Regions from separate parts of the Paenibacillus sp. FSL H3-0329 genome, predicted to be linked through region 1. Evidence: a T-box and tRNA genes for the amino acid it is inferred to sense, from the RefSeq annotation. Region 1 holds a T-box; the other holds one or more tRNA genes.

Evidence for each region. A T-box is a leader RNA that pairs with one kind of tRNA and senses whether it is charged. The one in region 1 lies ahead of pheS (phenylalanine--tRNA ligase subunit alpha), so its partner is inferred to be a tRNA-Phe.
Region 2: it encodes a tRNA-Phe, which carries the amino acid that the T-box ahead of pheS (phenylalanine--tRNA ligase subunit alpha) is inferred to sense. The anticodon was not compared.

Annotation. Positions count from the first base shown of each region.
Region 1 is NZ_CP150150.1:1,916,284-1,924,424, reverse strand. Features, by position in the region: gene pheT (phenylalanine--tRNA ligase subunit beta) at 1-1,829, opposite strand, end outside; gene pheS (phenylalanine--tRNA ligase subunit alpha) at 2,012-3,046, opposite strand; T-box leader at 3,107-3,392, opposite strand; gene NSQ66_RS08210 (sensor domain-containing diguanylate cyclase) at 3,981-5,594, shown strand; gene pulA (type I pullulanase) at 5,658-8,045, opposite strand.
Region 2 is NZ_CP150150.1:144,802-152,942, reverse strand. Features, by position in the region: gene ppaX (pyrophosphatase PpaX) at 1-392, opposite strand, end outside; gene lgt (prolipoprotein diacylglyceryl transferase) at 398-1,429, opposite strand; gene hprK (HPr(Ser) kinase/phosphatase) at 1,442-2,380, opposite strand; gene ugpC (sn-glycerol-3-phosphate ABC transporter ATP-binding protein UgpC) at 2,591-3,712, opposite strand; gene NSQ66_RS00735 (helix-turn-helix domain-containing protein) at 3,824-4,918, opposite strand; tRNA gene NSQ66_RS00730 (tRNA-Lys) at 5,068-5,140, opposite strand; tRNA gene NSQ66_RS00725 (tRNA-Tyr) at 5,146-5,231, opposite strand; tRNA gene NSQ66_RS00720 (tRNA-Phe) at 5,240-5,312, opposite strand; tRNA gene NSQ66_RS00715 (tRNA-Asp) at 5,375-5,452, opposite strand; tRNA gene NSQ66_RS00710 (tRNA-Thr) at 5,467-5,542, opposite strand; tRNA gene NSQ66_RS00705 (tRNA-Val) at 5,575-5,650, opposite strand; tRNA gene NSQ66_RS00700 (tRNA-Met) at 5,659-5,735, opposite strand; tRNA gene NSQ66_RS00695 (tRNA-Ser) at 5,766-5,857, opposite strand; rRNA gene NSQ66_RS00690 (23S ribosomal RNA) at 5,940-8,141, opposite strand, start outside.

The DNA.
Region 1 (8,141 bases):
AGCAACAGCCCCAGCACTGGCAGTTCGCGTGGTTGGCGAGTCAGCTGTTCTTCATCCGTGAAGAAGACGTTGCCGATTTCAAACAATGCCAAGTCGCTTTGACGACGATTGGTATTGTAGCTGGCAATATCCAATAGTTGCGGAAGAAGGCTGGTACGCAGTACGCTGCGTTCTTCACTCATCGGCATAGCCAGCTTCACCGCTACTGCTCCTTCTGATAACGCAGGGAACATTGTGCTTTGTTGCGGCTGGATGAAGGAGTAACCCATCACCTCTTGGTAACCGCCATGTGACAATAAGCGGCGCAGTTCACGACGGAGCGCTTGCTTGTGAGTTAGTGCTCCTGGCGTTGTAATTCCTTCAATTAGAGTCGTTGGAATATTGTCATATCCGTACAGGCGGGCAATTTCTTCAATAAGATCAACATCATAGCTGATATCGCCACGTCTGGTTGGGACTTGAACTTCAATCAGCCCTTGTGCGGTATCTCCGCATTTGAAGTGTAGGCGGCCAAACAATGTCTTCACTTCCAGCAAGGACAAATCCGTTCCCAGATAACGATTCAGTTTCTCTAAGGACAAGGTGAGAACCTTCTCTTGAACAGCATCAGTTCCTGCTTGCACGATGCCTTCATGGACCGATCCGCCAGCATAACGTGCAATCAGCACTGCTGCACGGTTCAATGCAGGAATAACTGCACTTGGATCCACTTCCTTCTCGAAACGAAGGGAGGCTTCAGAGCGAAGTCCCAATTGACGCGAGGTTTTACGAATCGTACCACCATCAAACTTAGCAGATTCCAGAACAAGGTTTACCGTCTCAGCAGTAACCTCTGTATCCCGTCCACCCATTACTCCGGCCAGACCTACAGCTTTAACTCCATCAGCGATAACGAGCATTTGCGGCTCTAGCTTACGCTCTTGACCGTCAAGTGTAACCAAAACTTCACCTTCATGGGCAAGACGAACGCCGAGTTCTCCACCTTGCACTTTATCTGCATCAAAAGCATGCAGCGGCTGTCCATATTCCAGCATCACGTAATTGGTAATGTCCACGATATTATTAATTGGACGAACCCCAGCAGCCATCAGACGATTCTGAATCCACAGCGGTGATGGTGCAGGTTTAACACCTGCAATATAACGAACTGCATAATGGCTGCAGTATTCTTCATCTTCAATCTTGACGGAAATGGAATCCGCAGCAGGACCACTGATCTCAATAATTTCGCTTTTTGGATCAGGCAATTTAACTTCACGCCCAAGAATCGCACTTACTTCATAAGCAGCACCAATCATACTGAGGCAATCCGAACGGTTCGGAGTCAGATCGAATTCCAGAATCTCGTCATCTAAGCCGAGGACCTTGGAAATATCCTGACCAATCTCTGTCCCTTCAGGCAGCACAAGAATACCTTCTTGTTGCTCTTTTGGAAGCAATTTATCATTCAGTCCCAATTCTTTGGCCGAGCAGATCATCCCTTGCGATAGGACGCCGCGCAGCTTGGCTTTTTTGATATCCAGTCCTGGCAGCTTAGCACCGACCAGTGCTACAGGTACAGTTTGACCTGCAGCTACATTTTTTGCGCCGCAGACGATTTGTAGATCCTCATCTTGGCCCGCATCCACGATACATACGTTCAGCTTGTCGGCATCAGGATGTTTTTCCTTTGATTTCACATAGCCGGTTACGATGCCGGAAATGCCTTTATTGCGGCGCTCTACGCCGTCAATCTCAATGCCGGCAGCGGTAATCTTCTCCGCTAGCTGTTCGGCGGTTACTCCTTCAATCGATGTATAATCAGCCAACCATCCGGTTGATACTTTCATATCCGCTCACTTCCTTTATGTTTCAGATGTATTTATTTCACTGTCGTTCGTGCTGCTTCCTGTGGGAGAACGGATGAAGTGCACTCAATTTCAGCTACACACTATTAAGGACGGTCCCTACAAGGAAATCAGATGCTCCAAAACCCATTCTCCAGCCACTAACAGCCAGCGCACCACAATAACTAAACGCCCTTGAACTGCTTCACAAAACTCATATCATTACTATAGAAATGACGGATGTCATCGATGCCGTATTTAAGCATTGCAATCCGCTCTACACCCATTCCGAAGGCGAAGCCGCTGTATTCAGCAGGATCATAGCCACCCATTTTCAGTACATTCGGGTGTACCATACCTGCGCCAAGGATTTCTAACCATCCACTTTGCTTGCATAGTCTGCAGCCATCGCCACCACATTTGAAGCAGCTTACGTCTACTTCAACACTTGGCTCCGTGAATGGGAAAAAGCTCGGACGAAGACGAATGCCTGTATTCGGTCCAAACATCTCCTGCACAAATTGTTGCAGGGTGCCCTTCAGATCACTCATTCGAATGTTACTTCCAATGACCAAACCTTCGATTTGGTGGAACTGGAAGGAATGCGTTGCATCATCATCATCACGGCGGAATACTTTACCCGGACAGATGATTTTAACAGGAGCTTCACCGTTCATAGCCTGCATAGTACGAATCTGTACTGGCGAGGTTTGAGTGCGCATTAGCAGGTCATCTGTTAAATAGAAAGAATCCTGCATATCACGTGCCGGGTGATTCTTAGGCAGATTTAGAGCTTCAAAGTTATAATAATCGGTCTCCACTTCCGGACCTTCAGCTACACGGTAGCCCATGCCGGTAAAAATATCCTCAATCTCCTGTACGACTCTGCTAAGCGGGTGAATGCCCCCTTGCTGTAAACGGCGACCCGGTAAGGTTACATCTACTTTTTCAGCCTGCAAACGTTGCTGGGTTTCCTGCTCTTGAAAAGCCTCCTGCTTCGCGCCGATAATCTCCTCAATAGCACTGCGAACCTGATTCGCCACTTGCCCGATTACCGGACGCTCCTCAGCACTAAGTCCTCCCATACCGCGCAGAACCTCTGTAAGCTCACCTTTTTTACCGAGATACTTCACTCTTAAATCATTTAGTACCTGCGGATCCATAACCTCCTGCAGCTTAGCCAGCGCTTCAACCTTCAATGCTTCCAACTTCTCTTTCATGGCCGTGTACAGCCCCCTTCAATCATTGTCTAGTTCAACAAAAAAAGGCCTTTCCTCCCGGTAAGGGACGAAAAGACCGTGGTACCACCCTTGTTAGACAAGCTGATCTGTTCCCCTTAAGAGCTTCATTCCCTCTTTTGGCTGGACAGATACCTATCTCACTTTATACAGAAATAACGGTCTGTGACCGGTATCCCCTACCCTTCCCTATTAGACAGCTTAAGGAATTCAGGGAACTGCTCCGGAGTGAACTTCGACAGCTCTGCTTCTTAGAAACGCTCTCAATCCGCGGCGTCTCCTCCCTGTAAGTCAGGCACTGTGTACTCTTCTCCATCACTGCATTTCACAATTCATGCTAATTGTCAGGTATCTCTTTACTACAAGAGATATGTCTCTTTATTATATGCAAAATCTGTCGTTTTGACAAGCTGGATTGGCATCGGGGCGGGCAGGCGTGATTTTTGGAATGATGCCTGCGAACAAAGCCGCACGACTTCACCCCATTCACGCACTGCGTAACAAATAATGAATGATTAGCTTTCCTGTAGTCATTATGACTAAGGGCAGTTTTTTTCAGCAACTGTAAGCCGTATCATTTATGATCGAGTGGGGTAATAGGATCCATCGGTTTGAATATAGATAATTCAATAGGCCCATACATTAAACTTTAAATTTTGTCTTTTGGATTATTATGAGTAAAGATTGCTCTATAAGCAGCACGTCCTATATACTTGATATACTAGAAACTACCATTTACTCACACGTACACTTTCCTATGTTTTCCCACTATGTATACAACACCTCTTTTATTCCAAAAGCACCTTCAAACATCAGTGACTGATTTAAATTACGCCTGACCATAGATTGACTTCTGCAGGTTCTACTTAAGCAGCAATAGATTTACTTAATCATCTTATACAGGGAGAAGATGACTGTGGCAGGGTTCTTCGAATTTAAGGTAACACGCAAACTATTCTATGTCTTCGCTGCAATCTCCGTCCTTCTGGTCGGGATCAGCGTGTCCTCGCTACTCTATTTAAATCACACTATTAATAGATTGTCAGATTCTCTTTATGATGATATATATCAGAACTCTAAGCTCATACTAAGCGCCGATCGTGATCTGCATCAAGCTGCTGTAGCCTTGCAAATCGCAATGGGTCCAAACCTAACAGCCGCGGAAGGTGAACAGTTCACTACGGAGTTTATAGATAATAATCTTCAAGCGCAGGAACGAATAAGTCTAGCAAGAGCAAATATCAACGCTATAAAAAAACCTTACAGTGATATGAAACAAAGTGTAATTATCCTTTCCGAATTAAAAAACGAGCTGCACTCCTTCGAAACTACCATTGTCATGTGGAAAAATTCAGGGCATACGCTAATAACGGAACGGACGAAGAGTAGCTGGAATCCGGATTCATATTCTGCGCTCACCCTAAACTCGCAATTCAATGAAGCTAGAGCACATCTCGATCAAGCAGAGGACTTGATTGGCAACTACGCCTTGCAAGTAACGGACGGTTTTAAGGATAAAAAAAGCGCTTTGTTCTCCCTATATTCGCTCCTCTTACTTGTGTTTCTCCTGGTCATTATTTACCTTGGACGCAAAATCATCTGGCTCCAGAATGAAATGCTGGAAGAACAAACACTTTATCAGCTAATCGGTGAAACCATGTCTGATTTCATTATTTTGACGGATCCTAACGGGTTGATTCTATACGCTTCCCCCTCACACTCCAGTATTCTAGGCTATGTGCCTAAAAAAGGAGATCCGTTATCCAACTACATACGTGAACCGGAGATTGCCTGGGCTAAATTAAAGAGCGTGGTTCAGGGAACCCCGCGCATTTCAGAACTGCGCATGCGCGGAGCAGAAGGCCAATGGGTATGGCTTGAAACTAAGGTGTCACCTGTTCTCGGCAGCCGTAAATTCCCAGCACAATTCATGCTGTTATCTCGAGAAATTACCCAGCGAAAACAATACGAAGAACGACTACATAAGCTAGCCTTCTATGATCATTTAACAGCGATTCCCAACAGGGCTCATTTCAAAATGTATATGGAGAACCTTATCACACAACCCGAAGAACGGAAGCAAAAAATTGCACTGGCCCTGCTGGATTGTGACAGATTCAAGCAGCTAAATGATACCTTAGGCCATCTGGCTGGAGACGAATTTCTTCAGCTGCTCTCCCGTGAACTTCAGCATACAGTCAAAGGAATAGGTCAGGCCTTCCGGATCGGCGGAGATGAATTCGCAGTTGTACTGCATCGATTCACTTCTCCAGAGATGCTTGATGAAACGCTGCAGCGGTTACTTAAACTGTTCAATAAGTCTTGGTCTGTTGATAACGGGTCCAGCTTCCACACCTCCGCGAGTATCGGAGTAGCTTTATTTCCTGAACATGGAAGCAGTATCAATGAACTGCTGCGTGCCGCCGATTTGGCGATGTACCGCTCCAAAGACCATGGTGGCAATAAAGCCAATCTTTACTATGAGCTTGTGGACGAAGAGTTTGCTGACCAGACCATTGTAAAACCATAAAACCAAATAAAAAGCTGTCTCAGGATACAATCAACCCTGAAACAGCTTTTTTTTGTATTGCCACTAACTGCTTAACCGAAGATGATCCTCTGAAATTCCATCAATCTCCTGATCACGATCCCGAACTAAGACCTTGGTTAACTCTCCATTCGTAGAACAATCAATGAAGCGGTCTCCGTCTCCATCTTTTTCTTCCCAATCATTAAGCCGCAAAATATATCCGATGGATTGGGTATCTGGCAGCACTTCGATGCGGGCTACTGCACGCCCGTTCTCCATATATCGGAAATCGCATTGTCCATCCTGGATTCCTGTATCCCAAACCCAAAGATTCCAGCCTTGGTAATTCCGATCTGGGCGTTCATAGTGTATTTCGATGATTTTAGAGCGTGGGGCTGGCTCACCACATTCATCATAAAGGACCATCATCGACAACCCTTCCACCTCTACCTCATTGCCTTCGATTCTGCGGATGGCTTCTATCCCGGCACGGGTATGGTCTACTACTATACTCCACCCGTTAGAAATCTCAGGAAGAGCCACCGTCATTCGATCATTATTAGCATTGAAGATAACGGTTATATTGTTCCAAAGATCGCCTCCTGCATGGCCTCTAAGAAGATACGATACTATTCCGCCATCACATCGCAGAAATTCCAACGAACGTTCAATTTCCTGGCGGCCATGCAGACGAAATGCCGGATGTGTGCGCCGCAGCTCGATCAGGCCTTTATAATATTGAAATACGGGCTTAAATACGCTTTTCATATTCCAGCGGATCGAGTTGATCGCGTCACCGCTGCGGTAGCTGTTATGATCTCCAAATTTACTGCGCAGGAGCTCATCTCCAGCATGCAGGAAAGGTATCCCTTGCGATGTCAGAATAATTCCGTTAGCAAGCAAGGAACGACGTACAGTTTCATTACCGAGAATGTTCTCCGGATCTACATTCACGTATGGATTGGCAAGGGCCACTGCATCTTCCAGATCCTCGTTATCCATGTTGGCGATTACCGGAAAATCAGCTTTCTGGCTCCCCCCTTGAACGATAAGCAACTTATCCCATAAATTCAAATTATCATGGGCAGTTACATAGTTCACAGATTCCACAGGCGAGTCCGTAAACTCATGAATTGCTCCTTTAATTCCGGCTGCAATAGCACCTTCTTTGCCGTATTCGCCTGTCACGAACCCTCTTCCGAAGCCATCACTATCCCCTTTGATCGCTGAACGAAAGTTATCGTTGAAGACAGCATAACCCTTACCCCGTTGTACACCTTTTAGCGTTTTAGTGGCCAGCGGAGAATCTCCACCCGTCCAAGGTTCACCGTAAAGCAACAGATTCGGATTCACTTCTAGACGGAGCTCTTCCGTAATCTCCCGCATGGTAACACTGTCCATCAGACCCATCAGATCAAACCGGAAACCATCGATATGATATTCCGCAGCCCAATAAGATAGGGAGTCTTTAATAAATTTACGGACCATCGGACGTTCTGTAGCCAGCTCATTGCCAACCCCGGAGCCATTCGACAAACGTCCCATAAAATCGCGGCGATAGAAATAATCTGGGACAAGCGGCTCAAAAGGTCCATTCTCCACAGCATAAGTGTGGTTGTAAACGACATCCATAATTACCGCGATCCCGCGGCTGTGCAAGGCCTGCACCATCTCTTTAAATTCACGGATCCGCAAGCCAGGATTGGCAGGATCGGTGCTGTAAGATCCTTCAGGTACATTATAATGCTGGGGATCATACCCCCAATTGTAGTCCACATTAGCTATGGAGGAACCCCGATTAACCACCTTCAGCTCATCCACGGTCTGAAAATCAAATACCGGCATCAGATGAACATGGGTAATCCCTAATTCAGCCAGATGATCAATCCCCACTGTATTTCCTGCCGGATCCTTTAAACCAAATTCGGTAAATGCTTTGAATTTACCCTTATAATACATACCAGAGCTCTCATGTGAGGAGAAATCACGAACATGCAGTTCATAAATCACTGCGTCGGCAGGATGCTGTAACGGAGGCGCTACATCCTGATCCCAATGTTCTGGATTCGTATCCTGCAAATTAACGATTGCCGATCTTAAACCATTAGCTGATACGGCTGTTGCATAAGGATCTACTGCTTCTGTCACATTACCATCTGCAAAAACAGCACGGTACATATAATATTTCCCTTTTAGATCACCTGATAACTTGGTCTGCCAGACTCCGCCATTACTACGCTGCATATATACAATCCGACCACTGTCCACAGCGCTCTTATGTGACTCAGCATTCAGTCGATAACCACCTGTTTCGTACAGGACAAGGGACACAGCAAGAGCCGTAGGTGCCCAGACTTTAAAGACACTGTACTCCGTTGAATACGTCAAGCCTAAATCCTTACCCTCATAGACTTCCATCATCAATTCTGCATTTATATAATTTTTACTCATGAATTAACACCATCCTATGGCTCCCCACCTAACCTGTGGGGTTGCTTATAAGTCCATATATTACCAATTCATTACATATTAATACTTGCACAGCGC
Region 2 (8,141 bases), 1.8 Mb from region 1:
GTCACAATCGTATCCATGTACTTAAGCAAATCGAACCTTTCCAGAGTCTTGATCGTTGTTGGACGGATCTTAGTAGTTACAATCCCAAGTTTGATCCCACGACGCGAGAGCTCCTCAATGGTCTCCTTTACAAGCGGGAAGGACCGCACTAACTCATCATGATGCTCATTATTATAAGAACGATAGGACTTTTCTAACGTACCATTTACATCCTCTAGTCCAGAGAATACTCTCATCTGTTGCTGAAGGGTTGTTCCCATATGCGGAATTATCTCTTCTCTGGTCAGTGGAGCCAGACCATTGTCCTTCAGCGCGTACATAAATGAACTAATGATTAGCTCATTCGTATCGACAATCGTTCCATCCAGATCAAAAAGAACGCATTCTATCATAAGTTTTACTGCTCCTTCTTATCTCCATCCGCTGGCTGTCCTTGCTCAGGTTGTGTTCCTTGACGAGTTTTCTGCGGTGTATTTACTGCGCTTTCTGGCACTACAGTATCTGCTTGGATCGGTTTAGTACATACGATAGGGTCAGAATAATGTGCTTTAGGCTCTCCGGTTACTCTGCGAATAACGATCAGCAATATAGCTGCCACAATAATCAGTAGAGAAAGCAGCTGAGAAATACGAATATTACCATAGGCAGGATCCAGATATCCTTGTTCAAAACCTAACCATTCCATCGGACTCCATAAGCCATTTATAAACGAAGCCAGTCCTGCACTTCCGTTAAAAGCTAAACTGTCAGTACGCACAGCCTCGATGAAGAACCGACCGATGGAATACCATATAAAGTAAGACATGAAGATTTCTCCAGCACGTACAAACTTCTGACGACGGAGAACCATCAATAACGCAATCCCTAGTAAGCTCCAAAGAGATTCATACAGGAAAGTCGGATGATGAAAAGCATCCCCTATGTACATTTGATTAACGATGAAGTCAGGTAAATGCAGTTTATCCCGTAAAAAAGATTCCTCAACTACGCTGCCGTATGCCTCTTGGTTGACAAAGTTTCCCCAGCGGCCAATCATTTGACCCGCCAGTAGTCCAGGTGCGCAAATATCAACAATACGCCAGAAAGGGTAACCCTTATAACGGAAATAAATAATTCCGCAAATAATCGCTCCTATTAATGCGCCGTAAATGGCGATGCCGCCATTCCAGATCTTAAAGACGTCTATCAGATTTTGCTTATAATCGTCCCATTTAAAAGCTACAAAATAAATCCGTGCCCCTATAATTGCCGAGGGTACACCCAGTAGCAGCATATCCATAAAGAATTCTTGCGGGATTCCGAACCGTTTGCCCTCGCGGATCGCAAGAAATAATCCCGCGAGTGCACCGACCCCTAGTATTAACCCGTACCAGTGTACAGGCAGTGATCCAATTGAGAATACAATAGGATCTATTGCTAATGGGAACATTGTCTCACACTCCTAATCGAGATCGTCCATATCCTCAGATATGGTCGCAGTTAACTTATTCGTAAACTGCAGGGCTGCATTAAAGCCCATTTGCTTCAGGCGATAGTTCATCGCAGCAACCTCAATAATAACGGCAAGATTACGTCCTGGACGTACAGGAATGGTTACAAGTGGAACATCGGTATCAATAATCCGCGTCGTTTCCTCATCAAGTCCAAGCCGGTCATACTGCTTGTCTTGCTGCCAAGCCTCTAATCTAACGACAAGTGTAATCCGTTTATGATTACGGATAGCACCCGCACCAAAAAGTGTCATTACGTTAATGATACCTACTCCGCGAATTTCCAACAAGTGACGGATCAACTCAGGGGCTGTACCATGCAGCTGGTTATCTGAAGTCTGGCGGATTTCCACGGCATCATCAGCGATCAGTCTATGTCCACGTTTTACAAGTTCAAGGGCTGTCTCACTCTTACCAATACCACTACTACCAGTAATCAGCATACCTACACCATATACATCACAGAGTACACCATGAATCGTTGCTGTAGGGGCTAATCTCCCTTCTAAGAAGCTCGTCAAACGGCTGGAGAAAATAGTCGTAGCCATCGAGCTACGAAGCACAGGAAGTCCCTTTTCATTACTTATATCAATTAACTCCTGTGGTACATCCAAACTACGGGTAATTACGATACAAGGGGTATTGTCATTACAGATTCCACGAAGCCTACTTTTACGTTCAGCTTCAGGCAGCATGGAGAAGAATGCGAGTTCTGTCTTACCTAATAGTTGAACACGTTCTTCCGGATAATATTCGAAATAACCAGCAATCTCTAGTCCAGGGCGATTCAGGTCATCGACCGTAATAGGTCGCTTTAGACCTTCCTGGCCGGAAATAACCTCTAATTGAAAATGTTGTACCAATTCAGATACTTTTACTTTCTTAGCCATGTAAATTCGTCCTTTCGTCACCTGCGGTATATGTCCGCTTACTGCGTCCGGTTGACAGCGATCTCATTACAATTCCGGAGGTAATTCTCCTGCTATCTTAATTGATAACGCTTGTGAATGCAATCTTAACGCCTATCCATTACGACCCTAATTAAATAATAAAGCCACCCTTTCGGGTGGCTTTATCAAGAGAGAAAAGATCCTGCGATCTTATCCCAACAGAATGTTAACTTCGGATTCTTTATCGAAGAAGTGAACTTTGTTCATATCGATAGCCAATTTTGGCTTGCTGCCTTCGCGAGTAGTGGAACGTCCATCTACACGAGCGATTACAGTAGATTTACCAAGGCCGCTCAAGTAAAGGAGCATTTCGTGACCAAGGTTTTCAGTTACATCAACCAATGAAGTAAAGATTGTGTTCGGGGAAGCTTCCAAGAATACTGGCTCTTCATGGATATCTTCTGGACGAACGCCCATAATTACTTCTTTGCCAATGTAGCCTTTGCTGCGGATGATTTGAGCTTTTCCGCCTGGTACTTCAACATCAAGGTTCTCAGCACGGAAACGGACAGAACCGTTTGCTTCGGACAAAGTACCATTGATAAAGTTCATTGTAGGGGATCCGATAAATCCAGCTACGAACAGGTTAGTTGGTTCATTGTACAACTCTTCAGGGGAAGCAGCTTGTTGAATGATACCATCATACATAACTACGATACGGTCACCCATTGTCATAGCTTCTGTTTGGTCATGCGTTACGTAGATACAAGTGGTTTCAAGGCGTTTAACCAGTTTAGTGATTTCAGCGCGCATTTGACCACGAAGTTTAGCATCCAAGTTGGAAAGAGGCTCATCCATCAAGAAGACTTGTGGATCACGTACGATAGCGCGTCCCAAAGCTACACGTTGGCGTTGACCACCGGAAAGTGCTTTTGGTTTACGATCTAGCAAATGCTCGATATCGAGAATTCTAGCAGCTTCACGTACTTTCTTGTCGATTTCATCTTTCTTCACTTTACGAAGTTTCAAACCGAAAGCCATGTTTTGGTATACGCTCATATGCGGATACAGGGCGTAGGATTGGAATACCATCGCGATATCGCGGTCTTTAGGTGCAACGTCGTTGACTACACGATCGCCAATGTACATTTTACCTTCGGAGATTTCTTCCAGACCAGCGATCATACGCAAAGTTGTGGATTTACCGCAACCGGATGGTCCAACCAATACTAGAAATTCCTTATCTTTAATATCAAGATTGATATCCATTACTGTTGCTTTATCTGAACCCGGGTATTTTTTGAAAATATGCTCTAAACGTACGCCTGCCATTGTATTTCCCCCTCGAGTTAATTATTGATTAATTGAAAAATTCTTTTTTCCTTGTACATTTATATTACCCTAGACGGGACACGGTGGCTATTTGTAACGTTCACAAAAAACCTATTTCCTTTTCGTCACTTTATACAAAAGCATAGTAAGCTTCACAATAGCAGCGTCCCCAAAGCTACGCACATCCGCGCCAGTCTCCTGTTTGATCTTGTCCAGACGGTATAAAAGCGTGTTGCGATGAATATATAGCTTCTTGGCTGTTTCACTTACATTACAATCCATCTCAAAAAACGTCTCCAGGGTCATCAGCATCTCTTTATCCGATAATACGGAAGAATAGTCGCCAATCTGTCCAAGTAACTGTTTACGCCGTGCGTCAGGAATGCTGTTAACCAATCGTTCCAAATGCAGCTCCCAAGGTAAATGAATATACTCACCCACTTGGAAAATACGACCGAGTACAATAGTCTCCCTCAGCAAGGCCACGGATCCCGTCAATCCCTTAACAGGAACTATAGCCGGAGCTACAGCCAAATGGAATACACCTACCCATTCGCTGGCTATCAGTTCGTGTAAGCCCATGCTGGTCTGAGCCAGAATTTCATCTACACTCTCTTCTTCCTCATCCTTATCATCTCCGCCCGTGAGTAGTTCCTTCCGGGCCAATATTAACCATTCTTTTTCTTGAAGAGGTATAAGCAGAATTTCATTCTCAAAATAGCTGCGCAGCAGCTTCATTAAGGAACGATAAGTGATCTGCGGGCTATGTGCATTCTCACTGCTAAGTAGGAATGGAACCATATCTCCGAATAAACGTCCCTTTAGAGCCATCTCATCGGGTATCTCAGAGTCATTTTTCTCTTGCTCCAGTTCGGTGTTCAACCAGGTTCCCAGCTGCCGAGCCTCCGCTTCCCCTTCTTCTCTAACCCCAGTAGCTTTTAGTGCAATTGCAAAGTTTCGAACCGCATAATTCACTAATTGAATTTCCAAAGAGTTAAGTCCATCCAATTCCACCCAGACAGCGGTTACACGTCCATCAGTCTCATATAATGGTGCCCAAAGATGACCCTCATGGATTACCGGCTGTTCCTGTGCTTCCAATCCCATGCTAAAAAGAGAAGCTGAATGTTGCCTCCCTAACTGCTTGATTCCGGTTTTCTTTCCGGTGAGCTGCTCTAACTTTTTCCGCAATGTTTCGCTATCCATAGTCACCATACTCCACCACTTTTGCTCTTTTCGCCTATTTTAGCATATTCTCTAATATTATGTTAATCACTACAGCAGCGCGCTACTATAATACGACATAAAAACACAAAAAAAGCCACCACCCTAAGGTGATGACTTTCTGTTTGGGATGAGCCATGAAGGACTCGAACCTTCGACACCCTGATTAAAAGTCAGGTGCTCTACCAACTGAGCTAATGGCTCATAAATGGTGGGGGATGATGGATTCGAACCACCGAACACGTACGTGAGCAGATTTACAGTCTGATGCGTTTGGCCACTTCGCTAATCCCCCAAAAAAGGTGGCTCGGGACGGAATCGAACCGCCGACACGAGGATTTTCAGTCCTCTGCTCTACCGACTGAGCTACCGAGCCATAAGATTACATGACAATTAAGCGGAAAAGTCTTACACTTCCCACTCATTTTGTGGAAAAAATGGCGGAACCGACGGGATTCGAACCCGCGGTCTCCTGCGTGACAGGCAGGCATGTTAGGCCAACTACACCACGGTTCCGCATTAATTAAAAATGGTGCCGGCGAGAGGACTTGAACCCCCAACCTACTGATTACAAGTCAGTTGCTCTACCAGTTGAGCTACACCGGCACGGTGTAAAAGCAATTCTAAAAAGATGAAAATGGTGGAGGCTGAGGGGATCGAACCCCCGACCCTCTGCTTGTAAGGCAGATGCTCTCCCAGCTGAGCTAAGCCTCCAGGTATTATGGTAGCGGCGAAGGGGATCGAACCCCCGACCTCACGGGTATGAACCGTACGCTCTAGCCAGCTGAGCTACACCGCCACAATAATTAGTATTGCTATGGATTGAAAATGGCGGAGAGAGTGGGATTCGAACCCACGCACCGCTTACGCAGTCTAACCCCTTAGCAGAGGGTCCCCTTATAGCCACTTGGGTATCTCTCCAAACGATATCAGTACCACAGCAATCCAAACAGGAATTTGACTCCCTGAAAACTGAATCCGAAACAAATCTGCATTCTAAGTATAGGATAAGCCCTCGACCGATTAGTATTGGTCAGCTCCATGCATTGCTGCACTTCCACCTCCAACCTATCTACCTCGTCGTCTTCAAGGGGTCTTACTAATTGGGAAATCTCATCTTGAGGGGGGCTTCACGCTTAGATGCTTTCAGCGCTTATCCCGTCCGTACGTAGCTACCCAGCCATGCTCCTGGCGGAACAACTGGTGCACCAGCGGTACGTCCATCCCGGTCCTCTCGTACTAAGGACAGCTCCTCTCAAATTTCCTGCGCCCACGACAGATAGGGACCGAACTGTCTCACGACGTTCTGAACCCAGCTCGCGTACCGCTTTAATGGGCGAACAGCCCAACCCTTGGGACCTACTTCAGCCCCAGGATGCGATGAGCCGACATCGAGGTGCCAAACCTCCCCGTCGATGTGGACTCTTGGGGGAGATAAGCCTGTTATCCCCAGGGTAGCTTTTATCCGTTGAGCGATGGCCCTTCCATGCGGTACCACCGGATCACTAAGTCCGACTTTCGTCCCTGCTCGACTTGTAGGTCTCGCAGTCAAGCTCCCTTATGCCTTTGCACTCTGCGAATGATTTCCAACCATTCTGAGGGAACCTTGGAACGCCTCCGTTACTCTTTAGGAGGCGACCGCCCCAGTCAAACTGCCCGCCTGACACGGTCCCCGTACCCGATAAGGGTACTAGGTTAGAACCTAGATACGATCAGGGTGGTATCCCAACGGCGCCTCCACCGAAGCTTGCGCTCCGATTTCTACGGCTCCCACCTATCCTGTACAGATCGTACCCAAATTCAATATCAAGCTGCAGTAAAGCTCCATGGGGTCTTTCCGTCTTGTCGCGGGTAACCTGCATCTTCACAGGTATTAAAATTTCACCGGATCTCTCGTTGAGACAGCGCCCAAGTCGTTACGCCATTCGTGCGGGTCAGAATTTACCTGACAAGGAATTTCGCTACCTTAGGACCGTTATAGTTACGGCCGCCGTTTACTGGGGCTTCGGTTCATAGCTTCGGGTTACCCCTAACCACTCCCCTTAACCTTCCAGCACCGGGCAGGCGTCAGCCCGTATACTTCGCCTTGCGGCTTCGCACAGACCTGTGTTTTTGCTAAACAGTCGCTTGGGCCTTTTCACTGCGGCCCCCTCGTGCTATTCACACTACCGGGGCACCCCTTCTCCCGAAGTTACGGGGTCATTTTGCCGAGTTCCTTAACGAGAGTTCTTCCGCGCGCCTTAGAATTCTCTTCTCGCCTACCTGTGTCGGTTTGCGGTACGGGCACCTTCTCCTGGCTAGAGGCTTTTCTTGGCAGTGTGAGATCATGACCTTCGCTACTATAATTTTCGCTCCCCATCACAGCCCAGCCTTATCGATGTGCGGATTTGCCTACACATCAGCCTCACTGCTTAGACGGACATCCATCAGTCCGCGTCACTACCCTCCTGCGTCACCCCATCGCTCATAGCGGATTACGGTGGTACAGTAATTTCAAACTGTTGTCCTTCGACTACGCCTTTCGGCCTCGCCTTAGGTCCCGACTTACCCTGAGCGGACGAGCCTTCCTCAGGAAACCTTGGGCTTTCGGCGGATCAGATTCTCACTGATCTTTTCGTTACTCATACCGGCATTCTCACTTGTGTAGTGTCCAGCGCTCTTTTCAGTACACCTTCAACCCCTACACAACGCTCCCCTACCCCAGATACATACGTATCTAGCCATAGCTTCGGTGGTGTGTTTAGCCCCGTTACATTTTCGGCGCAGAGTCACTCGACCAGTGAGCTATTACGCACTCTTTCAATGGTGGCTGCTTCTAAGCCAACATCCTGGTTGTCTGTGCAACTCCACATCCTTTCCCACTTAACACACACTTGGGGACCTTAGCTGATGGTCTGGGCTGTTTCCCTTTTGACAATGGATCTTAGCACTCACTGTCTGACTCCCGGCAATAAGTATATGGCATTCGGAGTTTGACTGAGCTTGGTAATCCTTGCGGACCCCGCACCCAATCAGTGCTCTACCTCCACTACTCTTATACCGAGGCTAGCCCTAAAGCTATTTCGGGGAGAACCAGCTATCTCCGAGTTCGATTGGAATTTCTCCGCTACCCCCACCTCATCCCCGCACTTTTCAACGTACGTGGGTTCGGGCCTCCAGTGCGTGTTACCGCACCTTCACCCTGGACAGGGGTAGATCACACGGT